Idiomarina loihiensis L2TR: one gene and its partner. The protein of the gene in region 1 binds, or shares a complex with, the protein of each later gene. Links are inferred from orthologs where the notes say so. Each region holds a gene or a part of one and is shown on either strand. Other genes may lie near its edges. The genes, in order: pabB and IL_RS11930.

Region 1 (16,133 bases):
GGTGTAAATCATATTACGCTCGTTAAGTTATAATTATTTTTCAGGGTAATGTTAAAGAGAAAACACCACCACCTAAGTGTCCATTATTTTTCAGCTCGATAAAACCTTTTTTATTATTTCGCTCATGGGCACTTGCTATCATCTGAGCAAAGTATAGACCTAATCCCGTCCGGGATTGCTGAATATTCAATTGTTGTATCGGCATAGTGGCGTTTTCCAGCATACTAGCAGGAAAACCATCGCCATTGTCGTGAACCATAATACGACATCCACCATCTTCGGTTATCTCTACTTTTATAAAGAGCTTATCGGCTGTGTAGCGCATTGCATTAATGATGATGTCATTAAGCAGATTAAAGATCAGGTCCCTGTCGAACCAGCCTGTTGCTGTTTCATCAATGTCGGTGCTGACAGTAATGTTCCGCTGCTCAAGATAGAGCTCATTGTTTAGTAACAGCTCTTCGACAAGTTCGTCGACGTGGTGCTGGTCGCTATTGAGTGGTAAAGCGTTATTGTCGTTGCGATAAAGCGTGAGCATTTGCATCAAACTTGAATTGATACGCTGAGCCTCATAATGGACTTTCGCCATTTTTTCTGTTGCACTGCTGTCAGCGACCTGTTCTGATACTTCTTCTATCATCTGAATGAGTAAGCACAGTGAGTTTTTCATGTCGTGCACAGAAGAAGCCAGGACGGTTGAAAAATCAAATGCGGGTTGGGTCATAGATGACAGTTCCTGTGGTCCAAAGAGAAGCCTCGACAAAATACTGTTGCGATAGCTTTTATATTTGTCATAGTTATCAAGATTATTATAGTATTTTCTTATATCACATTTAGCAAACTAGAGTGGCACGTTCCTCAATGAAATTACAGCAGTTACGTTACATTGTTGAAGTAACAAATCATAACCTGAATGTTTCTGCTACGGCTGAAAGCTTATTCACCTCGCAGCCGGGCATTAGTAAACAAGTCAGAATGCTGGAAGACGAGCTGGGCGTGCAGATATTTGGACGAACAGGCAAACACCTGACTCACATAACGCCCGCGGGTAAAGACATCATAGCAGTTGCTCAGCAGGTTCTGGATAACGTCCAGTCGATTAAGACGGTTGCTGCTGAGCACACCTTGCCAAACCAAGGCAAACTTAATATTGCGACGACCCATACTCAGGCTCGTTATGCCTTGCCGTCCGTTATTCAGCGATTTATTCAGCAATATCCCAAAGTGTCACTGCATATGCATCAGGGGTCTCCAGAGCAAATTAGTGAGGCGGCGGCGAAAGGGCGGGCAGATTTTGCCATTGCGACCGAGGCGCTGCATTTATATCACGACCTTATTATGTTGCCCTGCTATCACTGGAACCGCTCTATAGTGGTGCCTAAATCGCACCCGCTGACGCAACTGAGTAAGCTAACTATTGATGATATTGCTCAGTTTCCTTTGGTCACTTATGTGCATGGTTTTACCGGTCGTTCCGAGTTGGATAAAGCCTTTGCCGATGCGGGACATGAGCCTAAAATTGTCTTTACAGCAACCGATGCCGATGTGATAAAAACCTACGTCAGAATGGGATTGGGTATTGGGGTTCTGGCAAGTATGGCTTACGACCCTAAAGAAGATACCGATTTAGTGGCGATACCTGCGGAGCACATGTTTGCTCATAGTACGACTAAGATAGGTTTCCGGCGCGGAACATTTTTACGTACTTATATGTACGATTTTATTGAGAATTTTGCACCACACTTAACTCGCGATAGGGTGCAAAAAGCTACTCAGCTAAAAAGTCAGGATGAGATTGATAAACTCTTTGATAGTTGCTCACTGCCGATGCGCTAAGCACCGGCAGCAGCATCAACTGGTTAACATTCAATAATATTGACTGCCAAACCGCCGCGAGCGGTTTCTTTGTATTTGGTTTTCATATCGTTGCCGGTGTCCCACATGGTTTTAATCACTTTATCCAGAGACACTTTATGATCGCCTTCGCCTCGCATGGCTAAGCGGGCGGCATTAATGGCTTTAACCGAGCCCATGGCGTTTCGTTCAATACAGGGTACTTGTACTAAACCTCCCACCGGGTCGCAGGTTAGACCCAGGTTATGCTCCATACCTATTTCTGCCGCATTCTCGACTCTTGACGGGTCACCGCCCATAAATTCGGCCAGGGCACCAGCGGCCATTGAACAGGCAACACCCACTTCACCCTGACAACCGACTTCAGCACCTGAAATTGAAGCATTTTTCTTATAAAGAATACCGATAGCAGCTGAAGTCAGTAAGAAGCGCACGACTGCATCTTCGTCCAGCGTTTCGATGAATCTGTCAGCGTAGCTCATTACCGCAGGAATAATGCCAGCGGCTCCGTTAGTCGGGGCTGTTACAATGCGCCCGCCTGCGGCATTTTCTTCGTTAACGGCTAAAGCGTATAAATCGACCCAGTCCATGACCTGCATGGCATCGCTGGATTTTTCTTTCTTCAGTCGCTGATATAAAGACGATGCGCGGCGACGCACTTTAAGTCCACCCGGCAGAATGCCTTCGGTAGTAATACCGTTTTTGATGCTTTCCTGCATGGTGCGCCAAATCTTCATTAATCCGGCCCGAATATCCTCTTCACTGCGGAAGACTTTTTCGTTAGCCATCATTAATGAACTCATGCGCATACCGTGCTCTTTGCAATGCGCCAGAAGATCCGCTGCACTGTCAAACGGATATGGAATAGGTTTAGACGACTGTTCTATCGCTTCTTCCAGCGTCTCGTCAAAATCTTCATCGCGCACAATGAAGCCACCGCCGATGGAGTAATATAGGTCGCTATAGATGATCTCACCGTCTTTTAGCAGCTTGAGTTCCATGGCGTTGGCGTGTTTGGGCATGGTTTTTCGGCGGTGAAAAGTAATGGCGCCTTCGCTGGGAAAGGAGACTTCTTTCTCACCAAGCAAGTTCAGCTTTTCAGTCTTACGAGTTTGCTCCAGAAAATCTTCCACGCTGTCAGTGTCTACTGTTTCGGGAGTCTCTCCGACCAATCCAAGAATAACGGCTTTGCCGGTACCATGACCTTTACCCGTTTGGCCTAGTGAACCAAACAGCTCAACTTTAATCCCGTCTGCTTTAGTAAGGTGTCCCGCCTCTTTTGCGGCATGCAAAAATTCATAGGCTGCTTTCATCGGCCCCACAGTGTGAGAACTGGAAGGACCAATACCAATTTTGTAGATATCAAAAACGCTGATCATATTTATCCTTACCTGTCGCGCATGCGTATTCTGTTTATTATAGTATTGTCGCACGATTCATGTGGGGGGAATCAAGTTTTAAGCAAAAATAAGTGGTCAGTTCAGTGGTCTGAAGTGATTTTTGCCGTCGGGCTGCAGTTGCTCTGATAACTCACGTAAAATACCGGCGGTTGCGCCCCAAATATTGCGATGTTGCCAGGGGATGAAATACACTCGGTCGTAGATAAACTTTCGAATACGGTAAACGTAATGGTTCCCATGATCGAGAATATCAGCCAGCGGTACTTCAAAAATCTCAGCGACTTCACTTTCCTCGGCAACCAAGGGCTGTTGTGGCGAGACAAAAGCCACGTAAGGTCGGATCATAAAATACGATAAGACAGGGTAGTCGTGTAAACGTCCTATGACTTCGACTTGACTGCGGGGCAGGCCAATCTCCTCTTCAGTTTCCCGCAGAGCCGTGTCCAGTAAATCGCTATCAGTTTCGTCAAAGCGGCCTCCGGGGAAGCTGATTTGACCCGCATGCTTGCGCAATTTGCTGGAGCGCCGGGTAAGTATTAACGACAACCCATGCGGACGCTCAATAATTGGGATTAACACCGCCGCGGGGCGCAAACGTTTGCGCAAAGGCTCATCAATTCTGCGCTCAACCGGCGGCGAAGGATAAAGGCTAAATCGACGAATAAAGTCTGCGCGAGTATTGATTGTCATGAAGTTAACACCGGCAGTATGCGTGACACTTTGTCTTTGGTTTCCTGGTATTCATCTGCTGCTGTCGAGTCCGCGACCAGACCGCCACCGGCCCAGCAATATAAGTGATCATTTTCGGCGAGCAGTGTACGAATGGTTATGCTGGTGTCGCTACGACCGTGCTGAGAAAAGTAGCCCATACTGCCACAGTAGATACTACGGCGATGGGGCTCCAGCTCTTCAATAATTTGCATGGCCCGAATTTTCGGTGCGCCAGTAATAGAACCGCCCGGGAAAGCGCCGTTAAACAAACTTAATGCGGTACGGTCGGGTTGCAGTTTGCCAATAACTGTCGATACCAGGTGGTGAACCGCCGGAAAACTCTCTATGGCAAACAGGCTTGGCGTTTTGATGCTGCCCGGCTTACAGTTTTTACTGAGGTCATTACGCAGCAAATCCACAATCATCAGGTTTTCTGCGCGGTCCTTTTCTGAGGTTAACAGAGCCTGCTGACTAGCCTGATCTTTAAGCGAATTTTCAAACCGCGGACGCGTGCCTTTAATGGGTTTTGTTTCTACCAGTCCCTTGGCGTCGGTTAGCAGAAAGCGTTCCGGCGACAGGCTCAGAATAGCGCTGCCGGGAAGGCGCATAAAGGCAGAAAACGGTGCTGAATTCGCTTGTCGTAATTTAAGGTAAGCGGACCATTCACTGCCTTGATAACGGGCTGAATACCGTTGCGCTAAATTAATTTGGTAGGCATCTCCGGCCAGCAGATAGTTTTGCACGGCCTTAAATTTCTCGGTGTACTGCTGCTCGCTCATATTGCTTTGCCAGTCGCTTAGCAATTGAAAAGCGTCGGGCTTTTTTGTTGCTACTGGCTGTTCCCAGAATTCTCGAAGCTCTTCTGACCCTTCTATTGGTGCAACTAACCAGATCGCGTTGCTCTGCCTATCGATAATCAACGCCTGGCTGTAGTAGGCCAGTACTGCATCGGGAGACTGATAGATGTCTGCATTAAACTCAGGTATGACTTCCAGCGAACGGCCATGGTCATAGCCGACAGCCCCGGCAAACCCGCCCTGAAAAGGCAGTTCAGCAGGCCCCGAATAATGACCTGATAACTGATTCAATTGCCCGGCATAACGGCAAAGCTCGGCTGCGTCTTCGGGGGCTGGCGGTAGTTCTAAAGGAGCGTCTGTTGATACATTTAACTTGCCTGCTTTGCAGTTTAAAATCAGTTCTGGCTGTCGGAAGATAATATCGTAGGCACAGTTCTGGTGGCTTTGCGCGGCAGAGTCCAGTAATAGAGCGTAGCTTTCATGCTGACAACGCTGAAATAACTCAATAGCTGAGGCTTCGCAATCAAGTTTTATCGCACAGAGATCCGGGAAAACACTCACATCATGCTCGCAATTCAGGCTGGTTATTCATTACCAATATACTATCACAGCAAATATTCGCCGGTCAGTGGCACTGGTCAGTTGTTAGCGAAAACGCTATTATAGCGCCACGCAAAAGTTAACCAAGAGGCAGTTCCATGACCACCATTCGTCAGGCCGATTTTATTGACAGTATTGCCGATGCGTTGCAGTACATTTCTTATTATCACCCACTGGACTTTATTAAAGCACTGGACGAGGCATACCAGCGTGAAGAGAACGAAGCGGCGAAAAACGCCATTGCTCAGGTGCTGACTAACTCGCGTATGTCTGCGCAAGGGCACCGTCCAATTTGCCAGGACACCGGTATTGTCACCTGCTTTGTGAAAGTGGGCATGGGCGTGCAATGGGATAAAACCGACCTGACCGTTCAGCAAATGGTGGATGAAGGTACTCGTCGAGCCTACAACAACCCGGACAACCCACTGCGTGCTTCTATTGTGGCTGACCCGGCGGGCGCTCGTAAAAACACTGGCGATAACACGCCAGCTGTGGTGCATATTGATATGGTGGCGGGCAATGAAATTGAAGTGATGATTGCCGCTAAAGGTGGTGGTTCTGAGAATAAATCGAAAATGGCCATGTTAAACCCCAGCGATTCGATTGCCGATTGGGTTGTTGAAACCTTGCCGAAGATGGGCGCTGGCTGGTGTCCGCCGGGTATGCTGGGTATAGGTATTGGTGGTACAGCGGAAAAGTCTGCGGTATTGGCAAAAGAATCTTTAATGGAGTCTGTCGATATCCATGAGCTTATTGAGCGCGGCCCGCAGAATGCCGAAGAAGAGCTGCGTTTAGAAATTTTGAACCGCGTTAACGCATTAGGTATTGGTGCTCAGGGTTTGGGAGGTTTAACAACGGTGCTGGATGTGAAGATTAAGTCACTACCAACCCACGCAGCCTCTAAGCCTGTCACTTTAATTCCGAACTGTGCAGCCACCCGTCACGTTCACTTTACGTTAGACGGCAGCGGAGCAGCAGATTTAACCCCGCCGAAACTGGAAGATTGGCCGGATGTGACTTTTGAACTGGGTGATGATGCCCGCCGTGTGAACCTGGATGAAGTGACCAAAGAAGACATTCAGGACTGGAAAATGGGTGAAACCGTGCTCTTGTCCGGTAAGTTGCTGACCGGTCGTGATGCGGCGCACAAACGCATTAAAGGTATGCTGGATAACGGTGAAGAGCTGCCAGTTGATTTCAACAACCGCTTTATTTACTACGTAGGGCCGGTAGATCCTGTGGGTGATGAAGTTGTTGGTCCGGCAGGTCCTACAACCTCTACGCGTATGGATAAATTCACTGATCAGATGCTCGAAGAAGCCGGTATTATTGGTATGGTAGGCAAAGCAGAGCGTGGCCCTGAAGCTGTGGAAAGTATTCGTAAGCACAAAGCGGTTTACCTGATGGCCGTGGGTGGTGCCGCGTATTTGGTCGCTAAAGCCATTAAAAAATCCCGGGTTGTTGCCTTTGAAGACTTAGGTATGGAAGCCATTTATGAGTTTGAAGTGGAAGACATGCCGGTCACTGTTGCTGTGGATAGCGACGGTCAAAACGCGCATACCCAAGGGCCTGCTATCTGGAAAGCGAAAATTGCTGACCTCAATGAAAAATTAGGAGCTTAATGATGTCGCTGGCACTGTGGCAATGGATGGCAATAATTGGAGTGCCGGTTGTGACTGTCATTACGGCGTTGTTGTTGCTTTGGCAACAGCAGCGCCGTTTGCGTTTACAGGCAGAACAACAAAATGCGGCACTGGAGCAAGACGCGGATATTCTTCGTGAGCGCGTCGATGAACTTCAGCTCGAAGTCTATGAAAAAGACAGCCGTCTGCGTGAAACTCTGGCTAGATCTGAGCATGAGCAGAAAACCGCAGAAGAAAAGCTGAACCTACTGAAGGTTAGCGAAGAACGGCTGACCCAGCAGTTTGAAAATTTAGCCAACCGTATTTTTGATGAGAAGTCCAAAGGGCTGCAGCAACATCATCAGCAGTCGTTGCAGGCAACATTAGAGCCGTTCAAACAGCAAATTGATGCGTTTAAAAAGCAAATTACTCAGCAGTATACCGATGAGACCAAAGAGCGCTCGGCACTTAAAAATGAAGTGATGTCGCTTAAGGACTTAAATCGCCAAATGGCGTCTGAAGCTGAAGCCTTAACCCGGGCATTAAAAGGTGACACCAAGCAGCAAGGTAACTGGGGCGAAGTGGTACTGGAGCGTATTCTGGAGCAGTCCGGGTTACGTGAAGGGCACGAGTATCAGACACAGGAGCATCACCGCGATGAAGACGGTAAGTCGTTCAAGCCGGATGTGATTGTGCATTTGCCGAATAAAAAAGACGTGATTATCGACTCGAAAGTCAGTTTGTCGGCCTACGAGCGGTACTTCAACTCTGATGACGATACAGAACGTGAACGGGCGTTAAATGAGCACGTTCAGTCGCTGAAGCAACACATAAAACAGTTGGGTAAAAAGAGCTACCATCAACTGGAAGGGTTGCGTACGCTGGATTATGTATTGATGTTTATTCCGATTGAGCCGGCATTTTTGCTGGCTGTTGATCGTGACCCGGAGCTTATCCGGCTGGCGCTGGACAACCAAATTATGTTGGTAAGCCCGACTAACCTACTGGTTGCGCTGCGCACGGTGCATAACATCTGGCAGTATGAGTATCAGAATCAGAACGCCGAGAAAATAGCGACCGATGCGGCACGTTTGTACGACAAGTTTGTGGGCTTTGTCGAAGACTTAGAGAAAATTGGTAACGGCTTACAAACTCTGGATAACCGTTATCAGGAAGCTATGAAGAAGCTGAGTACCGGGCGCGGTAACCTTATTGGTCGGGTCGATAAGTTCCGCCAGATGGGAGTTCAAACGAATAAGCGATTAAACCCGGATTACCTCGACTCCGATGAAACAGGTCAGGAAGGTATTGAATCTGACGATGCTGATAAGAAAAACGACTGAGCCAATGCTCAGTCGCTTACTTTTATCAACTTAATGCACTGCGACGATAATGATCAACCCACAGTGAGGTTGCTCCACAAACCGCCAGCGGCATAATAATCAGGTTAATCAGCGGTATCATAGTCAGCACGGTTACCCCGAATCCAAACCCTAGTGTTTTACTGCGCTGTTGGTGTAATTCAGACCGCATACGCGGAAACGACAGTTTGTGATTATCGAACGGGTAATCTAAGTATTGTATCGACATCATCCAGCAGACAAAGATATACCAAAGGACCTGTCCAATTACCGGAATAACGAGCGATAACAGAAAAAAGCCAAGTGCTCGGGGAATGTAATACATGAGTTTCTGCATTTCCCGTTTTAAAGTCCTTGGAATGTCTTTAAACAAACCTAAGAATCCCTCGTCTCCTAAGCTCTCGCCGCTTTCATAGCGTTCCACTTTTTCCGCCAGAAGTCCGTTAAAAGGGGCTGCAATTAAATGCATGATGGTACTAAAAATAAACGAGAAGAGCGCAATAATGGTAATAACCGCCAGTGGCCATAAAATAAACTCCAGCCATTGGAAAAAGTCGGGCAGCCAGCTCATAAAGCGGTTCAGCCAATAGTCGACTTCGCCATACAGCCAGGTGAAAGCAAGTGAGAACAGGATAAGGTTGGTCAGAATAGGCACCACAACATAGCGACGCAGACCTTTGGTTCGGATAAGTTCTAAACCGCGTCCTATGTAAGCTAATCCCGAGTTGCTGTAGGCTGCTTTTTGCATGAAAACTCCAGAGGTTTTAATTTGCTTAGTATAATAAGGCAATACAATGGCAATGTGCGGGCTAAATTGTTACAAATGGCTACCGGATCTGCTAGAGTCTTGTGATAATAAACCGTCGTATTAAATTGATAATAAAAACAACTGAATGCGCCTAAAACACATCAAATTAGTTGGCTTCAAATCCTTTGTGGATCCAACCAAAGTTCCCTTTCCTGACCAAATGACCTGCGTCGTCGGTCCGAACGGCTGTGGCAAATCCAATGTGATTGATGCCGTGCGCTGGGTGCTGGGTGAAAGTTCAGCAAAAAACTTGCGTGGCGATGCCATGAGCGACGTGATTTTTAATGGCTCCAGTGCCCGTAAGCCGGTCTCTCAGGCCAGTGTCGAACTGGTTTTTGATAACAGTTCGGGACGTATTCAGGGCGAGTACGCGGCATTCAATGAAATTTCGGTTAAGCGCCTGGTGACCCGTGACGGCCAGTCTAATTACTTTTTGAACGGCAGTCGTTGTCGTCGCCGTGATATTACCGATTTATTTCTGGGAACCGGGCTGGGTCCGCGCAGCTACGCCATTATTGAGCAGGGCATGATTTCCCGCCTGATTGAATCACGTCCGCAGGAACTGCGGGTGTTTATTGAAGAAGCCGCAGGCATTTCAAAATACAAAGAACGTCGCAAAGAAACTGAAAACCGGATGCTGCATACGCGCGAGAACCTGGAGCGCTTGAGTGACGTTCGCGAAGAGCTGGGTCAACAGTTGGAGAAGCTGGAGCGTCAGGCCGCGGCTGCCATTCGTTACAAGGAGTTGAAAGCCAGTGAGCGTAAATTTAAAGGTGAACTGCAGGCCCTACGCTGGCTAAAACTGGATAATCAACGACAGCAGTTGCAGACACAATACGCCGAACAACAAACCGAGCTTGAACGCTGGCAGGCACAGCAAAGTGGTGATGAACGGGGCGCTATTGAACTGAAAGAGCAGGCTGAAGAAGCGCGCGACAGAGTAGAGCTGTCGCAGGAACAAATGTTTTCAGTGGGCAATGAAATTACCCGTATTGAACAAACTTTGAAACATCAGCAAGAACTAAAAGAGCAGCGCAGCCAGCGGCAACAGCAGTTAAATGAAGAAATAGATCAGCTTAATGAGCAGTTGGCGGATGATCGCCTGCAAAGAGAACAATTGGAAGAACAGCAGCTGATGCTGGAGCCACAACTGGAGCAGGTTGAGGAACAGATGGAAAGCGTGGCTGAACAGTCTCAGCAAGCTAATGAGAAATGGCGTCAGTGGCAGCAACAACAACGACAGCAGCAACAGCAGCAACGCGATGTCGAAAAACAGCAACAGCAGGCGCAACTTAAACTGCAGCAGCTGAAACAGAGCCAACAATATGCGTTGCAACAAGTGGAGCAATTTCACAGCCAGCAACAAGAGTTGCAGCAACAGGAACAAGCATTATCTGTTGACGAGAACGAACAGGCTCTGGTCGAACTAAAACGTCAGCTGGAGCAGGAAGAAACTCGGTATCAGCACAGTAAGCAGCAACTGCAGGCTCTGCAGCAAGGGTTTAAAGAACAGCAGCAACAGCACCGACAGAATCAGCAGCAACAAGATAAAGCTCAGGCTCAGTTAACAGCCATTGAGCAACTGTTGGAAGGGAAGCAAAATAACGATAGCCGCAGTGAAAAATGGTTACAGCAAAACTATCCAGACAGCTTGAAAGTGAGGGAGTTACTGCAGGCTGAAAGTGGCTGGGAAATGGCGGTTGAGCAGTTGGCTTACGACTGGCTGGATGCCGTGGTTCTGGAACAAACTCCGGAAGAATTGAAAGCGGTTTCTGGGGTGAAGCTGGTGTGGCCTGTGAGTGGACAAGAGCCTGAAAACTGGTCTCTGGCCAGTAAGGTTAAAGGTCCGTTACGTTATTGGGCGCCGTTGCAGCAGTGTCTGGCGATTGAACAGGATGCTGATGCGAAGCAGCAATTACAACAAAGCAATGCCAGTTTTGCGGTATCAAAAACCGGCAATTGGTATTGGCAGGACGGTTTTATCGCGGCTCGAGTTGACGAAGATAACAGTGTTCTTCATTTGCAGACACAGCGCCAAAATTTACTAGAACAACTGCAAGTGCTGGCTTCCAGGTTGTCTGAAAGTGAAACGCAGCTGGAGCAAACTCAGACGCAGGTTGAACAGGCGCAAGAGCAGCTGGAGCAGGTTAATGAGCAGGTTCAACAGACCCGTAACGAGCAGGGGAAAGTTGAAGAGCGGCTGCAGTGGAACTTACAGCAGGCCGAGCAAATACAGCAGCAGTTAATGAGTCTGCGAGATAAGCAGCAAGAGCAACGATTGCATGCGGAAAACGCCGCTGAGCAGCAACAGCAAATCGAAATGCAGTTGGAAGAGTATGAGTTGTTACTGGAGCAAACGGAGCAGGTTGATGAAGACTACGGTGAGCAACTGGAGTCTACAGTGCGTGCCGAAGATGAACAGTTACAGCAACTGCGTAGCCAACAGCAGCAGATGACAATGCAACAGCAGAATTTACAGGCTCAGGCTGCACAGTTACAGAAATTACTGCAGCGCAGTGAACAACGTTACCAGCAACTTCGGCAGGAACGCAGTGAGCAACAGACTAACGAGACAGATGAAAATCAGAGTGCTCTTGATGATCAGTTAACCGAATTGCTGGATAAGCGTGGTGAAGTTTCAGAACAATTGCAGGAACAACGTCAGCAATTGTCGCGGTTAGAGCACGACTTGCAGCAAATAACTCAAGGACAATCTGCAATTCAGGTCAAAATAAGCCAGGCCAAAGAGGCTATGCAGAGTACTGAAATTGAGCAGGCTAAATTGCAGGAACGTAGTCAGGCTGTGCTGGAAACGCTGGCTGAAACAGGCCTTACATTGAAAAATATACTGGAAGAACTCTCTTCCGACGCTGATGAAAAGCAGTGGCAGCAAGAGCTGGAGTCAATACAAAATAAAATAAAACGCTTAGGCGCTATTAACCTGGCGGCAATTGATGAAGCCGAAGCGCAAAGAGAACGTAAACAGTACCTCGACCAGCAAGTGGATGATCTATCATCGGCGCTAGACACTTTAGAAGCGGCGATTCGTAAGATTGATAAGGAAACGCGACATCGGTTTAAAACCACTTTTGATGCGATAAACCATGATTTACAAATTCTGTTTCCGAAAGTTTTTGGTGGTGGCAGTGCCACTCTGGAACTTACCGATGATGACTTACTGGAAACCGGGGTTACCATCATGGCAAGGCCACCGGGCAAGAAAAACAGTACAATTCATTTGCTTAGCGGTGGAGAAAAGGCACTGACCGCATTATCATTGGTATTCGCGATATTTCGCTTGAATCCGGCACCTTTTTGCCTGTTAGATGAGGTTGATGCGCCATTAGATGATGCCAACGTAGGACGGTTCTGCCGTCTGGTGAGTGAAATGTCGGAATCGGTGCAATTTATTTATATAAGTCACAATAAAGTGGCAATGGAAATGGCTACCCATCTGGCAGGGGTAACAATGCAGGAAGCGGGCGTTTCGAGATTGGTAGCGGTTGATGTTGAACAGGCTGTGGCGATGACAGACGCCGGATAACAAAATAAGCTTGATGGAGCAAAAATGGGCAGTTTACAAATAACCCTCAGTATTCTTGGGATCTTGGCAATCGCAGGTATTGTTGCGCATGGCGTATGGAAGATACGTAAAGGTAACCAGCAACAACGGCAGCGTGAACAACGGGTTGCAGAAAATCGTCAGCAGCAATCGTCCGGTTTTGATGACGACGGCATTGGCGAAGTTCGGATTTTAAAGAAAGAGACTTCAGATGACGGCTTTAACCATGACCAAGCCGTTGAACCAAAAGCAAAAACATCGTCGCACAGTAATGTGAGAACACAGGACAATGATGCGGAGGCTGTCGAGCAAATGTCGATGGACCTTAGCAATGATGACGATATGTCTGACTCATTACCGTCTATGCGTGTCAGCAATGATGAAACGGTTGAAGTAGAGCAAACTGAGCTTAAGTTTGATGGGGATGTTCCTTCAGAGCCTGATGACTCTTATAAAAGTGCCGCCGAACAGAGCTCTTTGCAAGAGTCGGAGCAGGAGCTTGAGCAAGAACCTGAACCTGAAACTGAAACAGAAGTCAGTGCAGATACGACTGATGATTTTGAATCAGCTCCGGAAGAAGTTATTGCGTTACATGTTAAAGGGCCGGTACAGGGCGCAGTGTTGTTGCAAATGATGACCGAGCTGGGCTGTAAATTTGGCGAACTGGGTATTTTCCACCGCTATGAAAACACCGCAGGCACCGGCCCCATGATTTTTAGTGTCGCCAACATGTTCAACCCCGGCACGTTTGACCTGGATAACATGGAAAACTTTGAAACCGAAGGCGTCGCGTTTTTTATGGCCTTACCTATGAAATTTGACGGTCAGCAGGCCTTTAATATGATGTTGAATGCGGCTAAAAAGCTCGCTACCGAAATTCCTCAGGGGCAGGTTTTGGATGGCCAGCGCCAATTATTGACCCGCCAGTCTATTCACGAAGCACGCCAGCGTATTCGTGAATTTGAACGTAAACACTCAGCTTAATTACAGGTCACTATGAATCAGTCTGTTCACCAGCGCATGCAAGAGCTGGAGCAATTACTTAATCGTTACAACCAGGAATATTATGAGAATGACGAACCATCAGTGCCGGACGCTGAATATGATCGTCTTTTTCGGGAACTGAAAACTCTGGAAACTGAACACCCGGATTTAAAAAGTGCCCAGTCTCCGACTATGAAAGTGGGTGGTAAACCCTTAGGTCAATTTAGAAGTGTTGAACACGAAGTTCCGATGTTGTCACTGGATAACGCTTTTTCTGTCGATGAGTTTGAAGCTTTTAGCAAGCGCGTTGAACAGCGGCTGGATACCAATCAAACTGTGACTTTTTGTTGTGAGCCTAAGCTTGATGGCGCTGCGGTCAGTTTACTCTATGAAAATGGCCTGTTAGTGCGTGGCGCAACCCGTGGCGATGGACAAAGCGGTGAAGATATTACCGAGAACGTTAAGACCATACGCAATGTGCCGCTAAAGCTCTCTGGCGATGTTCCTGAGCGACTGGAAGTACGGGGTGAAGTGGTTATGCCATTGGGAGCTTTTGAGCGCTTTAATGAGCAGGCCCGGCAGCGCGAAGAAAAGGTCTTTGCTAACCCCCGAAATGCGGCGGCAGGCAGTTTACGCCAGTTAGACTCCAGAATTACCGCAAAACGTCCTTTGCACTTTTATGCTTATAGTCTTGGGTTAATATCAGAAACCACACAACTTCCCGACAGTCATCACCAGCGTTTGTTACAGTTGAAAGACTGGGGACTGCCGGTGAATATTGAAATAAAGACGGTAGACTCGGTGCAGGGTTGCGACGATTACTACGAAGCTATTTTGGCCCGCCGGGATACCTTAAATTACGATATTGATGGCGTAGTTTTTAAAGTGGATTCTATTCGCTTGCAACAAGACTTAGGCTTTGTCGCACGTGCGCCGCGCTGGGCTATTGCACGTAAGTTTCCCGCGCAGGAACAACTGACGACCATTACCGGAGTTGACTTCCAGGTTGGCCGTACCGGCGCGATAACGCCGGTTGCGCGCTTAGAGCCGGTTAATGTGGGCGGCGTTACAGTATCTAATGCGACTTTGCATAATGCGGATGAAATTGAACGACTGGGTGTGCGTATCGGCGACTGTGTCAGTATTCGCCGCGCGGGTGACGTTATTCCGCAAGTGGTCAGCGTCATAAAAGATAAACGTCCTGAAAACACGAAGGCAATTGAATTTCCTCAGCATTGCCCGATTTGTCAATCCGATATTGAACGCGTTGAAGGCGAAGCCGTTGCCCGCTGTACCGGTGGTCTGTATTGCGCGGCTCAGCGAAAGGAAGCGATTAAACATTTTGCTTCCCGCAAAGCCATGGATATTGATGGACTAGGCGATAAAATTGTCGAGCAACTGGTAGAGCGGGACTGGATAAAATCGCCGGCCGATCTTTATCGTCTGTCCAAAGCTGAATTGGCAACTTTGCCGAGAATGGGCGCTAAATCTGCAGAAAATCTTCGAAATGCCATTAAAGCGACACAGGAAACAACTTTAGCCCGTTTTATTTATGCATTAGGTATTCGGGAAGTCGGGGAAGCGACGGCAAACGCGCTGGCGAACCACTTCAAAAACCTGGATGCTTTAATTGCTGCTGAAAGTGAACAGCTACAGGAAGTTCCGGATGTCGGTGCTGTTGTCGCTAAGCATATTGTGGCTTTTTTCCATGAAGCCCATAACCAGCAGGTGGTTGCGGAATTGCGTGAGTTTATTTCCTGGCCTGAGGGTGAGGAGGCAAGCTCCGTGCAAAGTGACCGCTTATCGGGCAATACCTATGTTATTACCGGTACTTTGTCGACTATGACTCGTGACGAGGCGAAGTCTGCTTTAGAAGCCTTAGGGGCGAAAGTTGCTTCTAGTGTTTCTAAAAAGACAACCGCGCTGGTTGCCGGAGAAAATGCCGGCTCAAAACTGACCAAAGCCCAGTCCCTCGGGCTTGATATATTAGATGAGAATGCGTTAGCTGAGCTGCTCAGCGACTAACGTCCTTTAACGCTCAGGTCTTTCAGAAGGCCTGAGCCATTGATATCGACAATGCCTTTTTCTTCATCAAACTCGAACCGGATAGTCGGGTGTGTGGTTTCCAGCAGATAGCTACGGTCATCAATCTGCACTCGCAGATGACTCAGTGGTTCATCTTCATCAAACTCTTGCCGGTGATTCATGCTGACTTTGTGATCACCAATATTGAGCTCGAAACCTTTGAAGAAACCATTAGCAAACTCTGCGACATAAACCTGTCCCTGCTTATTTACAAACAGATTAAGAATGTAATTTGGCGGCATTTCGGACGTACGCATTTGCGACTTTCCGGCAGTAAAAATAATGGTGTCATAAACCTTTTTATACTCAAAACCAAAGGTTAAAGGTTCCGTACGGCCTGATGGATAAA
Region 2 (16,063 bases), 650 kb from region 1 along the record:
ATTCCAGGAAGACACTATTGATTCACTAAATAAACTAGTTACTGAGCAGACTCAGCAAATGAGTGAAATGCAAAAACAAATTCGCTGGTTAGGAAAGCGCCTAAAACAAATGCAGGAGAATCAGTCGACTGACTCAGATCCGGCAGACGAACCACCCCCTCCTCATTATTAAAGCGTTGGGTTTACCTTGACCTTAGCAAATCAGGTCAGTATAACAACTGTTCTTATTTAGTTTGCGAGAATGTTATGTCATCAAAGCACCCGATTATTGCCGTTACAGGTTCATCAGGAGCAGGAACAACCACCACAGGTCAGGCCGTACGCCATATCTTTCGTTCGTTAGATGTGAGTGCCGCGTTTGTGGAAGGTGACAGCTTTCATCGCTACTCCCGCCCTGAAATGGACTTGGCTATTCGCAAAGCTCAGGAACAGGGTCGTCATATCAGTTATTTTGGTGCCGAAGCCAACGACTTTGACCGGTTAGAATCGTTATTCCGCTCTTATTCGCAAACCGGTAACGGTAAAGTCCGTCGCTATTTACACAGCTTTGATGATGCGGTTCCTTATAACCAAATGCCCGGTACTTTCACGCCCTGGGAAGAACTGCCTGAAAGTACCGATGCACTTTTCTATGAGGGCTTGCATGGTGGTGTTTGCGGGGACGGCTACGATGTAACTCAATATGTTGATTTATTAATCGGTATGGTGCCCATTGTTAACCTTGAGTGGATCCAGAAATTAATTCGCGATACCTCGGAGCGGGGGCACTCACGTGAAGCGGTTACCACCAGCATTATTCGCGGCATGGAAGATTACATTCACCATATTGTTCCGCAGTTTTCGCGTACTCATATCAACTTCCAGAGAGTACCTACGGTTGATACGTCCAACCCTTTCAGTGCCAAGGATATTCCATCACTGGACGAGAGTTTTGTTGTTATTCGTTTTCGCGGTATTAAGAACGTCGACTTCCCATATTACCTGCAGATGATAGACGGCTCGTTTATGTCACGTACCAGCACCCTGGTTGTGCCCGGTGGGAAAATGGCCTTAGCCATGGAGCTTATTCTGACACCGCTGATTGAACAAATTATGGAAAGGAAAAACCAGGTTCGCCGTCAGGTTGACTGGATATCAAGTAAGTAACTACTCACCAACTAACCAGCGACTGTGAAAGTTGGCACCTTTATCCTGAGCCAGAGTCTTGCACAACACGGGTAACAGATGCTCGCTGTCCTGTACCACGCCATAAGGCGGATTAACCCAGAGAAAGCCACAGCCGTGAAGCCCTTTACGCTCATCATTGGTGCGTATATTCAGCTCCATGATCAGAGTCTTAGGCAGATCCGACAAAGCGCCAACGTCGCGATGAAAAGCCGCCGTTTTCAGCTCATCTTTAATGGGATACCAAACCGCAAAGCTGCCGCTTTTCCAGCGTTTTAAGCCCTGTTCAAGCGCGCTGACCACATCGTCAAACTCCGTGGTGTTTTCAAAAGGCGGGTCAATAAGCACCAAACCGCGCTTTTCAGCCGGGGGCAGTTGCGCACGCACAGCCTGATAACCGTCCATAGGAGCCAGTATTTGCACTTGTTTGTGTCGCCCCAAGGGGGTGTTTTTAAGAGTCTCTGCGTCTTCTTTATGCAGTTCACAAACAACTAACCGGTCATTTTCGCGTAAAAATTCAGAAGTTATGACCGGTGAACCGGGGTAATACCGAAGCTTATCCTGCTCTTCGTTTAATTGACGCACGGTGCTTAAGTATGCGGCGGCTAAAGGCTCTTCAGCTGAGTGCTCAGCAAAACGAACAATGCCCTGCTCAGCTTCAGCAGTTCTTATTGCCTGATCGCCTTGCAAATCGTAGTAGCCTATACCACCGTGAGTATCGAGTACGAAGTAGGGCTTATTCTTTTGCTGAAAATACTCTAGCGCCCGCGCCAACAGCAAATGCTTAAAAACATCGGCAAAATTGCCAGCATGAAAAATGTGTCGATAATTCAAAGATCAGTCGTCTTGTTGAGGGGATTCAATACGGTAACTGTGGGTAATATTAACCGAAGCTTCCAGCATCTTAGCCACCGAACAGTACTTGTCGGCTGACAGTTTCACCGCACGCTCTACGTGCTTTTCGTTGATATCGGTGCCCACGACCACGAACTCCAGATGAATGTCAGTAAAAACCTTTGGTACTGAATCGGCACGTGTCCCTGACAACTCACAATAGCAGCGCTGAAAGTTCTGCTTAGCTTTTTGCAATATACTGACCACGTCAACTGACGCGCAGCTTCCTGCCGACATTAGCACCATTTCCATAGGGCTGGGCGCCTTGCCCGGGCTGTCACCATCCATAACCACTTGATGACCACTACCTGAGGTAGCCACAAAAGTCATGCCCTCTACCCAGGTGACCTTTGCATTCATGCTATTTGCTGACATTGAAGATCCTTGCTGAACTCAATAAAAGACTACAGTCGGTAACTTTGCAGACGCTCATCGAAAAGGTTTTTTACCAGACCGACAAACTCGTTAATGAAGGCTTCCTGCTGCGGAGTCGGGTGTGTATCCAGAACTTTCGATAACACTTCTTCTAAATCGTAAACGATAGCATCCGTTTCCCGGACAATATCCAGCCGCACAGCCTCATCAAGCTCATTCTGCTCAAACACTGCCATCATGCTTTCTGACAAGCGCTCTTCCATAAAGTCGCGCAAAGTGTAATCCGCAGTTCTTGCGCTGCTACTTTGTTCAGTGAAGACCGGTAACTGACCTGTCAGGTACTGGATTAACTCAATGTATCCGTCTGTTTCAACTATCATCTGTTTCTCTTTGTCACGCGGCCAGGCAACCCATACGTTGCCCAGCCACTAAACTAGCACAGATTGCGATTAAAATTTAAGCCCTGGTGCTAAACTCTCAGGTAAGCTCATGCTGTCAGCTTCCACAGAGGCGACCGGATACGCGCAATAATCCGCCGCATAATACGCACTAGCGCGATGATTACCGCTTGCGCCAATACCACCAAAAGGTGCGGCACTGCTGGCACCAGTAATCGGCTTATTCCAATTCACAATACCTGCACGAATGTGTTTAAAGAAGTAACGATAGGTTTGTTCATCGTCACACAATACACCAGCAGACAAACCATAACGCGTGTTGTTCGCTTCTTTAATAGCCGCATCGATATCTTTAAAACGATACACTTTCAATAATGGTCCGAAATGCTCCTCGTCCGGTAAATCTTCAACTCCGGTTACATCCACAATACCCGGAGTGACAAAGCCTTTCTTCGAATCGGTCTGCTTCATACGAACTAATGACTTAGCTCCTTTATGTAACAGCTCATTCTGTGCATCGACCATTTCGCCCGCAGCTTTAGCAGAAATCATGGCACCCATGAATGGCTGTGGATCAGCTTCGTAGTCGTCGACCAGAATATTCTCAGTCACTTCAATGAGGCGTTCCAGTACAGCACGGCCTTGCTCAGAATCTTCGATGAACAAGCGACGTGCACAAGTGCAGCGCTGACCAGAAGTGATGAAAGCCGATTGCACAATATTGTGCACCGCTGCATCAACATCAGCCACATTAGTCACCAATAATGGGTTATTACCGCCCATTTCCAGTGCCAGAATTTTATCCGGGCGACCGCCAAACTGTTTGTGTAACAGGTGACCAGTGTTTGATGAGCCGGTGAAATACAGACCGTCAATTTGTGGATGCGCTGACAATGCTTTACCCGTATCAACTTCGCCCTGAACCAGGTTGAGAACACCCGCTGGAATGCCTGCTTTTTCCCATAACTTCACGGTTTCCTGAGCCACCATAGGAGTCAGTTCGCTTGGCTTGAACACCACAGTGTTACCCGCAATAAGCGCCGGTACAATGTGCCCGTTAGGCAAATGCCCCGGGAAGTTATAAGGGCCATAAACAGCGACCACACCGTGCGGCTTGTGGCGGATAAAGGCTTTTGCGCCCGGCATGTCGTTTTCCACGGTACCGGTGCGTTCATGGTAAGCACGCTCGGAAATAGCCACTTTACCCATCATAGCGCCAACTTCGGTGCGAGTTTCCCAAACGGGTTTGCCGGTTTCTTTAGCCATGGTACGAGCCAAGTGCTCTTTATTTTCTTCCAGCAATTCAGAGAATTTTTGGCAAATAGCCAAGCGTTCTTCAACACTGCGACCAGACCAGTCCGGAAATGCCGCCCGTGCTGCCAGAATGGCCTTTTCAACCTGAGTTTCACTGGCAGCTTCGCCACTCCAGATAACTTCGTTTCGTGCTGGATCAATCGATTTGAACAACTGGCCTTCGCCAGCTTCCCAACAACCGTCAATAAATTGAATACTGTTCGTCATACAAATACTCCTGCTTAGAGTGCAACAATGCGGGCTTCATCGCCGCTTTCTAAATGCATTGCCTGGGCTTGTTCTGTCGTCAATATGAGCTCGTCTGCACCTGCCGGTAAAGACAGTTTGGTTGCGCGGAAGTTCTTCAGTTGCGTGTTGCAGACAATATGAGGAATACCTTCATCTTCCGCTGCAGATCCGCTGACAGTTACCGTCACTAAACGACTGTTACGGACACTATTAAGATTACACACTTCGGCTTCAACCGTTGGCCCTGCGTCAAATATATCGACGAAGCCTCTGAACCGGAAACCTTCCGACTCCAACAATTTCAGTGCCGGGCGGGTATTGTCGTGAACTTTACCGACAACCGCCTGCGCTTCCTTACTCAACAAGTTGGTATAAATAGGGAAGCGTGGCATCAATTCAGAAATAAAGACTTTATCACCAATGCCGCTTAAGTAATCGGCTTTAGGAAAGTCCATCGAGAAAAAGTTCTCTTCCAGCCAGTTCCAGAATGGCGAATCCCCATTTTCATCTGAAACACCGCGCATTTCGGCTATTACCCAGTCGCTGAAACGCTGTTTAAACTGCGCTAAAAACAGCATACGGAAACGAGACAAAGTACGTCCGTTCATATTGTGCCGGTAGGGTTCACGCAAAAATAGGGTGCATAGCTCAGAAACACCTGTGTAGTCATTACACAAGGTTAAGGTTTCCAGCGCATTATAAATATTAAGCTTTTCTGAATGATGCACAACTTTACCCAAACGGTAATGCCAGAAGGCTTCATTCAAACCCACCGCAGCTTCAATACCACTGACACCTGCAATAGTACCGGTTTCGGTATCTTCCATAACAAACAGGTAGCTTTCATCGCCCGGTGTTTCAACGGTGTCTTTAGCGAATGCTTTTTGCGCCGCATTAATGCGGCGCTCCAGCAGCGACTGGTCTACCGGTAAGGAAGTAAAACCATGACCGGATTCAATCGCGCACTGATATAACGCTTCGTAATCTGACGGCTTAATGGGTCTGATTAGCAACATAAAACAGCCTCAGTTATTGACCGACGACCTGAGCAACAGCTTTTTCAAAGCGCTGCAGGCCTTCTTTAATGTCTTCTTCAGAAATAACCAGTGACGGGGTAAAACGCACCACATTAGCACCGGCAATCAGTACCATCACGCCATGCTCCTGACCGGCCAGCAAGAAGTCGCGCGCACGCCCTTCGTACTCTTTATTCATTGCCGCGCCAAGTAATAAGCCCTGACCTCGAATTTCGCTGAACACGTTATATTTTTCGTTAATTGCGGCCAGTTGCTCTTTGAACCACTGCTCACGTTGCTTCACGCCGTCCAGCGTTTCTTTCGTATTCACAACATCAAATACCGCTTCTGATACAGCACATGCCAGTGGGTTACCGCCGTAAGTACTACCGTGAGTACCAGGTTTAAGATGCTCAGCAATTTCCGTTGTTGTCAGCATAGCGCCAATAGGGAAACCACCGCCTAAAGCCTTGGCTGAAGTCAGAATATCCGGCGTTACGCCCAGCTGTTCATAAGCATAGAGGCTACCGGTACGGCCAAAGCCTGTTTGTACTTCATCAAAAATCAATAACGCGTCGTTTTCATTACACAGTTCACGTACCGCCTTCACGAATTCCACGTCAGGGCTTACTACGCCGCCTTCACCTTGCAATGGCTCCATCATTACCGCGCAAGTTTTGTCGGAAATCAGTTCCTTAAGCGCGTCGATGTTGTTGTAATCCACATGCTCAATAGCACCAGGTTTTGGACCAAAACCGTCAGAGTAGGCTGGCTGGCCACCCACGGTTACGGTAAAGAAGGTGCGTCCGTGGAAACCTTTGGTAAAAGCAATAATTTGTTGCTTATGCTCACCGTGCTTTTCAATTGCCCAGCGACGCGCCAACTTTAATGCCGCTTCGTTGGCTTCAGCACCTGAGTTAGCGTAGTAAACGCGATCAGCAAAGGTGGCTTCGGTTAATTTCTTCGCCAGACGAATTGCCGGTTCGTTGGTAAAAACATTACTTAGATGCCACAGCTTCTGGCTCTGTTCCTGTAGGGCTGACACCATCGCTGGGTGGCAATGACCAAGACAGTTCACAGCGATACCACCGGCAAAGTCGACATACTCACGACCTTCTTGATCCCAAACACGAGCACCTTCTCCTTTAACTGGAATCATCGATGCCGGGTTGTAGTTTGGAACCATTACATCATTAAACATTTCACGGTTTACTGTCTTATTGTCTGTCATTACTCTCGTCCTTATCGCCTTAGCGAGTTAACAAAGGTGTCAACAAATTCATCTCTAAAAGTAGCCGGCTATTATGCCAAAATTTGTGCAGTTTGTCTGTGATAATTCGGTTATAAATCCCTAATCCCGAGGGTTTACGCTTTTCTTGCATAAGATACGAATAGTTATGCTAATGCATGCTGAAACTATGAATCTTTAGTCATTATTTTTTAGCGCAGAAGAAATGTACCCCCTGAATTAACATTTAACTACGCAGAATTACATTGATTTTCAATTGGTGTTAATTTAGCCTGAATTATTGAATAAATGTTCGGCTGGAAAAGACGTTATGGAAAATCAGACTCTGCCCCTGAACGCCTCATCTCAACCACAGTTAAAGCTTACCTACTTACGTCCGGGCGACATAATTGATGTTGAGTTTTCTTCGGCGACCAAGGTACGTACAAAACTTCAGGTTGTGGGCTTTGATACCGGTAACTATTTATTGTTAAAACAGCCGAATCCACGCACTGACGGCAGCTATGCCGATGTGTTATATGAAGGCAACCCGGTTATTGTTCGCTTGGTTTTAGAGGGAGAAGCGGGTGAATGCCTGGCGTTTAAAACAAAGATCCGGGCCGTCTCAAATATCCCGTTCAGGTTGCTGTATCTGGATTATCCGAAAGAAATTGAGAATCGCGCACTACGCGCACAGCGGAGGGTTCGAACACACATTCCAGTTGATGTTACTGCTGACGGCAGCCAGACTAACGCTAAAAAGAAATTGGCCAGTGGTGTTATCGTCGATATCTCTTCTGCCGGGTGTCGAATTGTGTTTAAGGCGCAGAACCAGACAGGTAATGTCACTCATATGAATATAAAAATCAGTATTGGTTCTGGTTCTCAGAAAGAGCCTCTGACTCTTTCAGGTCAAATTATGAATCAGCGCAAAGAGCATGGAATGATAAGTGTTGGCGTGCGCTTCACTGACGAGGAAGCGCATATCGGTAAAGTGTTCGAGCATTTATTAATCGACACCGAGTTTGAGTGCTGACCTCTCTATTCAGGCACGACAATTGGCGGGCGTTTTAAGCTCACATTGTGCAAGCGAGCAACAGTTTCTGATGTTATTGAATGCTTATTGAGTAGATGTTTACCCTCTTCCAGACTGGCAAGGTCCACTTCCCGCAGCATTCTGAATTCGCAATAAGCATTAGCTTGGGCTAAGGCTTCCGCGTATTCAGATTCATAGCCTTTGTCTTTCGTTTTGCTTTGCGTAAAAGCCAATAAGTGTTTGCTTACCGGAACACGCTTTAACCCCCAGCCTTCAGCAACCAGATAACTCACGTCTTTATCCTTTTCCAGCATTAAGTCGCGTAGAAAGCGTTCGTCAGGAGTTAAAGTGACAATAGTATTGTGGCGCTCGGGTGACTTATCGTTAACGCTTTGCATAGCGAATTCGCGCTGCACATCATCAAATAAACGCAAATACAGCTTGGTTAAGGCAATTTTCCCCAGTTCATGGAACATACCAATGGTATAGGCTAGAACCGGATCTCGCAGGTTACGCTCTACCGCAATATTGTGTGCAGCAATAGCCGTACCCAGGGAATGCTCCCAAATTTTGCGACGGAATAAGGTGAAGGGTTGTGTGGCCGGCGGCAGCCAGTTTTGCATAATATAAGCAGGAGCCAGCAGGCGTAGGTTTTCGGTGCCCACAAAGCTCATGGCTACCCTAAGGTTATCAATTTTCACCTGCTTATTCCGGTCGATAAACGGTGGTTGATTGACCGTACGGATTAACCCCGTATGAAACCAGTCCATACCTTGCACAACGGATTCAATCCGGCGCATAGAAGCAGCTTTCATGCTAAGCGTATCCAGCAATTCAGGTAGCTTTTCAGGTAATGGGATCAAGCGTTCGCGAATGTAGTCACCATCTTCGATGGTTTTCAACGCACGATGATAAATCTCTTCATGCAATTCATCGGAAATACGATCGGCGTAACGTTGGCGCGCTTGCGCTTTACGGTCGCGCTCTTCGTAATTCAGACGCTCAACTTCTAAAAGCTTACGTCGCTGCTCATGCTCTTCATCGTCGGTACCATCTTCTTTTGAGCGAGTTTTACGCGCAAACGGAAAGCTTATCAGATAGTTGATAAAGCGTTTTTCTAAGCGCAGGGCGGGATCATTACTACCGCCTTCTGTGGTACCCGCAAAAAAGTGGAACATGTTACCTCGGTATTAGCTGAACTGCGGCAGTATTATGTTGAATAAGCAGAGAAAATACTACTTACTGATTATCGTATATAACGTAAAAAATTCGCTAACAGATTATGTCCTTGTGCTGTCATCACAGACTCGGGATGAAACTGAACACCAAACAGCGGCAAATGCCGGTGCCTTATTGCCATAATCTCGCGCTGACCTTTTTCGGTTCCTGTATCGGCATCAATGACAAAATCTGTTGATAAGCTTTCAGGAGAAACAACAAGGGAATGGTAACGGGTCACTTCTAATGGGTTATTCAGCTGTCGGAAAAGTCCTTCGCCGGAGTGTTTAATCACACTGGTTTTTCCATGCATAACTTTTTCTGCCCGAACAACGTTTGCACCAAAAACCTGTGCCAATGCCTGATGACCAAGACACACACCTAATATTGGCAGCTTAGTCTGAAAGTGCTCAATAGCAGCTAAAGATATTCCCGACTCGTTGGGAGTACAGGGGCCAGGTGATATAACAAGTGCTTGCGGCGCTAACTGCTCTATGTCGGTAAGGGTTAATTCATTATTCCTGAAAACACTAACGTCTTCGCCTAATTCCCGAAAGTAGCGTGCAAGGTTGTGAGTAAATGAATCAAAGTTATCAATTAAAACAATCATACTGCTAGGACAGCCGCTCGCTTAACCAGTCTTTAAAATGGACTGGCCGGGCAAAGTAGAACCCCTGCAATAAATCAGCGCCATTTTCTTTCAGCAATTTAACCTGAGTTTCAGTTTCTACGCCTTCTGCTACCGAGGAAACCGATAGAGATTTAGTCATATTCAGCATAGCCAGCAGCAGACCCATATGTTTGTCATTCACTTCCGCCAGTTGAACAAACTCTCGGTCTATTTTTAGCTCGCCTATTGGCAGTTGCTGAATGCGCATGAAATTAGAATACCCAGTCCCAAAGTCATCAATAGAAAATACGACGCCGAGCTCGGCAAGCCGCGACATTGTTTGCTCGACTATTTCAGGGTCAGCTAACAGTAAGTTTTCAGTAATTTCAATGGTCAGTTGATTCAGCGGTGCATTTTGTTCGGCAAATATTCTTTGTACCGTCTCGACATAGTCGTCTTGTAAAAACTCAATTGGACTGACATTCACCGCTATACGATCATTAAGCCCTTTATCGCTCAGCTGCCGCACAACGAAAGCGACCTGACTCAACAATTCTTTAGCCATAGGAATAATCAGCTTAAAACGCTCCGCAATTGGAATAAATTGATCTGGAGGAATGATCTCTCCGGCTTCGTTGCGCCAACGCATTAGAGCCTCTGCACCACGAACAACACCGTTGGTATCCACTTTAGACTGCAACCAGCATTCGAACTGCCCTTTACCCAAAGACGCTCGTAAGGCCACTTCGGTTTCGGCATCGGTTACAACCGAGTTGGATATTTCAGCTCGGTGTACCGCAACTTTATCCCGGCCGCTATGTCGTGCATTAGACGTTGCCGTATCGGCCTGTGACAGCAGTCCGGAAGCATTTTCATCACCTCCACTTAAACTGACACCGACACTTGCGGTGAGATAATGCGTCTGGAATGCCGTTTTAAACGGCTCGCGCAGTACGCCGTGCAGCTTATCAATAATAGCCAGACTGGTCTCGGTAGAGTCCTGCATAACCCCCACCCAAAATCTGTCACCAAGATCTCTCGCTATCCAGCCCGAATCGCCAATGGTTTTTCTCATTCGTTGAGCAATTAGCTGAATAACGCGGTCACCTTCCTCGTGGCCGTGAATCGTGTTAACGCGGTTAAAATAATCAATATTAACGGCAGCGACAACAATGGGTAACTGGCTTTCAATACGTTTCTCAACCAAGTCAAGAAAACGGTGACGATTTGGCAACCCCGTTTGCTCATCAAAGTTTGCTAAATATTCGAGCTTACGCGCATTTTCTTTTTGCTCGGTAATATCCCGTATAACACCGACATACTGCGTTTCACCAGAATAAGTTACCTCGGTTACCGCCAAATCAATAGGAAACACTTCTCCGGTTTTACGCTTAGCCTGAACTTCGCGGCCAATACCAATAATGCGGGCGTGGCCTGTTTTTTGATAAGCGCTAATGTAACGGTCATGTTCACGGGCATAGGGCTCAGGCATTAGCACACTGACATTTTTACCTTTCACTTCAGCGGCGCTGTAACCGAACATGCGCTCAGCCGGCACACTAAAGTTAATAATCATGCCGTTATTGTCGATGGTAATAACCGCATCCAGTAAATTGTCCAGTGTGCTGCGCAAGGTGTTGGCTTGCTCTTGTAACTGCTGCAAACGGTACTTTTTAACCGTAATATCTTGAATGGCACCAAACAGTGCCATGTCACCATTTTTCAGCGTTCGGGTAATGCTCGTAATAGCAATCCAGTGAATTCTTCCGTCTCTGTCTTTAAGACAACTTTCTGCAGACCAGCTATGGTGATTTTGAAAGCTTTGCTCGACCAGGTGCTCAATATTTTCACGGTATTCAGGAAGGTGAAACGCCATTGCCTGTTCATAAGTAATAGGTTCATCCTGGGCTACACCATGAATTTCTCGTAACTGAGGGCTCCAATATAAATCTCCGGACGCGGGTTCATACCAAAAGCTGCCAATGTTAGCCATGGTTTCAACACTGGTTAGCAACTCCTTTTCGCGCTGTTCCGGAGATTTATCCACCATAGTTAAATTTATCCCGGGTAAGGTACAAAACCTACCGCTTTATAAACATCTGACAAAGTTTTTGCTGAGGCTTCACGTGCCTTATCAGCGCCTTGTTTCATAACCTGTTGCAAAAATGCCTGATCATTACGCATTGCGTGATACCTCTGCTGTATCGGTTCCAGCATGGCAACCACAGATTCCGCCACATCCACCTTTAGATGCCCGTACATTTTGTCTTCGTACTCAGGTACCAGCTCGTCTATCGACTTACCTGTGGCAGCTGACATAATGCTAAGCAAATTCGAGACGCCCGGCTTTTCTTCCTGATTAAAGTAAATGCGCGCCTGCTCATCAGAGTCGGTAACGGCTTTCTTAATTTTCTTCAGAATCTTCTTCGGCTCTTCCAGCAAGCCGACAAAATTATTTGGATTATCGTCCGACTTTGACATTTTCTTAGTCGGTTCCTGCAGTGACATCACCCGCGCCCCGACTTTTGGAATCATTGGTTCCGGAATCGTAAAAATATCGCCATACAAGTTATTAAAACGTTCAGCAACATTACGCGTCATTTCCAGGTGCTGCTTCTGGTCATCTCCCACCGGCACTTCATTCGCCTGGTACAACAGAATGTCTGCCGCCATTAGCGCCGGATAAGTGAACAAACCCGCATTAATATTACTAGCGTGACGCTGAGACTTATCCTTAAACTGCGTCATGCGGTTTAGCTCGCCCATTTGCGTGTAGCAGTTAAGCACCCAGGCTAATTGAGAATGTTCCGGCACGTGCGACTGAATAAACACCGTACTTTTTGCCGGGTCAAGGCCACAAGCCAGGTACAAAGCCAGTCCATCAAGAGTTGCTTGCTGCAGTTTCTCGGCGTCCTGGCGTACAGTAATGGCGTGCTGATCAACCAGCATAAACTTACAATCGTGAGTGTCCTGCATATTAACCCACTGACGTAATGCGCCAATATAATTACCAATAGACAACTGTCCCGACGGCTGACAACCACTTAACACAATTGGTTTCGACATTACTGTTTCCTCTAAGAACCTGTTACCGCAGCGATTTCATCGCGCATTGTCCGGATGACACTGGCGTAATCATCCGCATTAAAAATAGCTGAACCAGCAACGAACATGTCCGCGCCAGCTTCTGCAATTTCACCAATATTTGAAACCTTAACACCACCATCCACTTCCAGGCGTATGTCGCGGCCACTTGCTTTAATTCGTTTACGCACCGCTCTGAGCTTATCAAGCGTTGACGGAATAAAAGACTGTCCACCAAAACCTGGGTTAACCGACATCAGTAAAATGACATCCACTTTGTCCATAACATGATCAAGGTAATGCAGCGGTGTTGCAGGGTTTAACACTAAACCCGCCTGGCAACCCTGTTCGTGAATAAGCTGTAAAGTCCGGTCAACATGGTCGGATGCTTCCGGGTGGAAAGTAATGATAGAAGCCCCGGCTTCGGCAAAGTCTGGAATAATACGGTCAACAGGCTTAACCATTAAATGCACGTCAATTGGCGCTTCAATTCCGTAATCACGTAACGCTTTGCATACCATAGGACCTATCGTCAGGTTAGGCACGTAGTGGTTATCCATTACGTCAAAATGCACGACATCGGCACCAGCGTTCAATACCGCGTCAACTTCCTCACCTAACCGCGCGAAGTCCGCGGACAGTATCGACGGTGCAATTAGTGGTTTCATTGTTCGTTTTCCTGACCTATTTCAAAATGATGCTTATTGTAGCAGTTAACCCATGACAAAAAAATTCGCAATGATGACTAGAATTTTTACAAAATCGCTGATAAATTAGTCAATCAAGACTTGAGAGGGACTTTCATGCGATTACTAACAATAATAACATCACTAGCATTAGCTGCGTTTACTGCGCTTGCTATCGTGAATCCTTCCTCGCTCGTTGCTCAGCAAAACCCCACTCAGCGCTGCCAGCAGCTTGTCACTGAAATAGAACCCAGTAACACCTCTGTTGAATGTCAGTTAGCTGCCGAGCAAGTGACATGGTTTAGCTGGTTAAAAGGCGACAGCCGGTCCGTACAATTTCACTTCTTCGACTTGATTGAGTTAATCTCGAGTTCAAGCGACAGCAACAAAAAACATTATCAAAACGAATACACTGATTAATGTCTGAATCTACCGAAAATAAAACCTCTAAACCAGGTGTCTTTAGTATGGTTATGAGTGTGTTGGCGGCATTTTTGGGTGTGCAAACAGAAAAAAACCGCCAACGAGACTTCCAGCATGGTAGCCCGAAAGCCTACATCATCATTGGCGTTATTCTTACCATTCTATTCGTGTTTGGTTTAATTGGTCTCGTTAACCTGGTCCTGGCTACCGCGGCCTGATGCCCTACCGTAGCCAGACATTCATGTCAGGTACAATGCCGAAATACCACACAATTGTGATTTCAATATCGCACCTGATGCAATAGCATCAGGCAGCTATGCCGCTATGACGTAACAAAGCTTCGGCATTCGGTTCGCGACCACGAAATTCCTGGAATAAATCTGCGGCTTTACGGCTGCCACCACGTTCCAGAATGACATGTAAAAAGTCGCGCCCGGTTGTAGCGTTAAATATGCCCTCTTCTTCAAAGCGCGCAAACGCATCAGACGACAGCACTTCAGCCCATTTGTAACTGTAATAACCTGCCGCATAGCCGCCAGCAAAGATATGACCAAAGCTATGCTGAAAACGGTTGTACTCCGGTGGAATACGTACCGAAGTTTGCTGACGCACTTCACTCAGAATTTCACTAATACGCGCACCCGTGTTTTCGTCAAACTCGTGGTGAATGCGCATATCAAACAGCGAGAACTCCAATTGACGCATCATTTGCATAGCCGACTGATAATTGCGCGCAGCCAACATTTTTTCCAGAAGCTCCTGTGGCAGCGGTTCACCGGTTTCATAGTGTCCGGATATTAATGCCAGCGCTTCCGGTTCCCAGCACCAGTTTTCCAGGAATTGACTGGGCAGCTCAACAGCGTCCCATTCAACACCGTTAATACCAGACAAACCAGCGGTATCGACCTGAGTTAACATGTGGTGCAAGCCATGACCGAATTCATGGAATAATGTCAGCACTTCATCGTGAGTAAAGAGTGCAGGCTTACCACCCACCGGCTTGCTAAAGTTACAGGTTAAAAAGGCCACCGGGTTTTGCAATTCGCCATCGGCGTGCACTCTGCGGCCGACAAAATCCGCCATCCAGGCGCCTCCTCGCTTGCCTGAACGCGCGTAGAGATCCAGATAGAAGCTGCCACGCAAATGTCCGTCGGCATCGTGAATGCGGAAGAAACGCACATTCTCATGCCAGGTTTTTACGTCTTTTTGCTCGCTAACCGTCATGCCAAACAGGCGCTTAACCACCTCAAACAAACCGTTTAGCACTTGTTGCTCAGGAAAGTAAGGGCGTAATAATTCATCGGAAATAGAGTAGCGCTGCTGCTTTAACTGCTCACTAAAGTAAGGAACATCCCAGGCTTCCATTTTCTCCACGCCTTGCTCTGCCGCAAAGGTTTCAATTTCAGCATACTCGGCTTTCGCCTGTGCTTTAGACTTATTGGCAAGATCCTGCACAAAACCTAATACCTGCTCCGGCGACTCAGCCATTTTCGTCGCCAGTGACATTTCAGCAAAGTCGTTAAAACCTAACAGTTCCGACATTTCATGACGCAAAGCCAAAGTTTCGTTCATAACCTCAGAGTTATCGAACTCCCCGCCATTAGGCCCAGTTTCCGACGCGCGGGTCACAAAAGCCTGGTACATTTCTTTACGCAGCTCCCGGTCTTCGGCGTACAACATGACCGGCAGATAACTTGGAATATCTAAAGTGAACAACCAGCCTTCTTTTTCCTGGTCTGCTGCGGTTTCTTTTGCAGCTTCTTTGATGCTTTCCGGCAAGCCAGCCAGGCGGCTTTCATCGGTAATCAGGCAAGTCCATGCGTGGGTGGCATCCAGCAAGTTGTTGCTGAAGATTGAAGACAAGTCAGACAGCCGCGATGAAATTTCAGCATAACGTTTCTTTTTGTCTTCGGGTAAATCCACACCCGACAAACGAAAATCACGTAAGGTGTCGTTAATGAGTTTTTGCTGAGCTTCGGTCAAACTGTCGAACTCGTCACTTTCACGCAGTGCCTGATAAGCGTCAAACAAGCCTTTGTGCTGTCCTACATAGGTTGCGTAGTCCGACAACAATGGCAGGCAACTGTCATGCGCTTCACGCAGTTCAGGCGTGCTTAATACGGAGTTCAAATGCGATACCGGTGCCCAGACATGCTCAAGCTTTTCATCCGCATCGGTCAAAGGTTCAATCAAACCATTCCAGCTAAAATCACCATGTTCCAGTACTTCATCAATGGTTTTTCGAGCGTGCTGTATGCACTCTTCAACAGCGGGTTGAATATGTTCGGGTTTAATTTGCTCAAAGTCCGGAAGCTGGCTCTGTTCTAATAGCGGGTTATGGCTCATTTTTACCTCAATTTTTCAAAATGCTTACAATGGATATTGGGGC

Evidence for each region.
Region 2: the proteins of pabB (region 1) and IL_RS11930 are in contact, whole or in part, in a solved structure (PDB 8RP0), measured with the Escherichia coli proteins. The link is inferred for Idiomarina loihiensis L2TR from one-to-one orthologs.

Annotation. Positions count from the first base shown.
Region 1 is NC_006512.1:1,826,664-1,842,796, reverse strand. The notes cover bases 3,133-6,105. They hold pabB (aminodeoxychorismate synthase component I), read right to left. Parts: upstream 5,324-6,105; coding sequence 3,941-5,323; downstream 3,133-3,940. Other genes in these bases: IL_RS08720 (fumarate hydratase), read left to right, coding at 5,461-6,105; IL_RS08730 (CoA pyrophosphatase), read right to left, coding at 3,330-3,944; IL_RS08735 (L-serine ammonia-lyase), read right to left, coding at 3,133-3,233. Outside these bases: IL_RS08745 (sensor histidine kinase), read right to left, coding at 41-724; HTH-type transcriptional regulator CysB, read left to right, coding at 862-1,836; more of IL_RS08735, read right to left, coding at 1,860-3,132; more of IL_RS08720, read left to right, coding at 6,106-6,984; DNA recombination protein RmuC, read left to right, coding at 6,984-8,327; sulfate transporter CysZ, read right to left, coding at 8,353-9,093; chromosome segregation protein SMC, read left to right, coding at 9,239-12,697; cell division protein ZipA, read left to right, coding at 12,722-13,699; NAD-dependent DNA ligase LigA, read left to right, coding at 13,712-15,724; IL_RS08690 (hypothetical protein), read right to left, coding at 15,721-16,133. UniProt on the Escherichia coli protein: Part of a heterodimeric complex that catalyzes the two-step biosynthesis of 4-amino-4-deoxychorismate (ADC), a precursor of p-aminobenzoate (PABA) and tetrahydrofolate.
Region 2 is NC_006512.1:2,477,531-2,493,593, forward strand. The notes cover bases 7,691-10,593. They hold IL_RS11930 (anthranilate synthase component II), read right to left. Parts: upstream 9,482-10,593; coding sequence 8,900-9,481; downstream 7,691-8,899. Other genes in these bases: IL_RS11925 (HDOD domain-containing protein), read right to left, coding at 7,691-8,831; IL_RS11935 (bifunctional diguanylate cyclase/phosphodiesterase), read right to left, coding at 9,486-10,593. In the rest of the region: IL_RS11880 (SlyX family protein), read left to right, coding at 1-172; IL_RS11885 (phosphoribulokinase), read left to right, coding at 247-1,146; IL_RS11890 (23S rRNA (adenine(2030)-N(6))-methyltransferase RlmJ), read right to left, coding at 1,147-1,998; IL_RS11895 (OsmC family protein), read right to left, coding at 2,002-2,418; IL_RS11900 (DUF3802 family protein), read right to left, coding at 2,463-2,813; astD (succinylglutamate-semialdehyde dehydrogenase), read right to left, coding at 2,883-4,352; astA (arginine N-succinyltransferase), read right to left, coding at 4,367-5,389; IL_RS11915 (aspartate aminotransferase family protein), read right to left, coding at 5,403-6,620; IL_RS11920 (flagellar brake domain-containing protein), read left to right, coding at 6,949-7,653; more of IL_RS11925, read right to left, coding at 7,659-7,690; more of IL_RS11935, read right to left, coding at 10,594-11,531; trpS (tryptophan--tRNA ligase), read right to left, coding at 11,540-12,547; rpe (ribulose-phosphate 3-epimerase), read right to left, coding at 12,559-13,233; IL_RS11950 (hypothetical protein), read left to right, coding at 13,369-13,671; IL_RS11955 (DUF2970 domain-containing protein), read left to right, coding at 13,671-13,892; prlC (oligopeptidase A), read right to left, coding at 13,981-16,020. UniProt on the Escherichia coli protein: Part of a heterodimeric complex that catalyzes the two-step biosynthesis of 4-amino-4-deoxychorismate (ADC), a precursor of p-aminobenzoate (PABA) and tetrahydrofolate.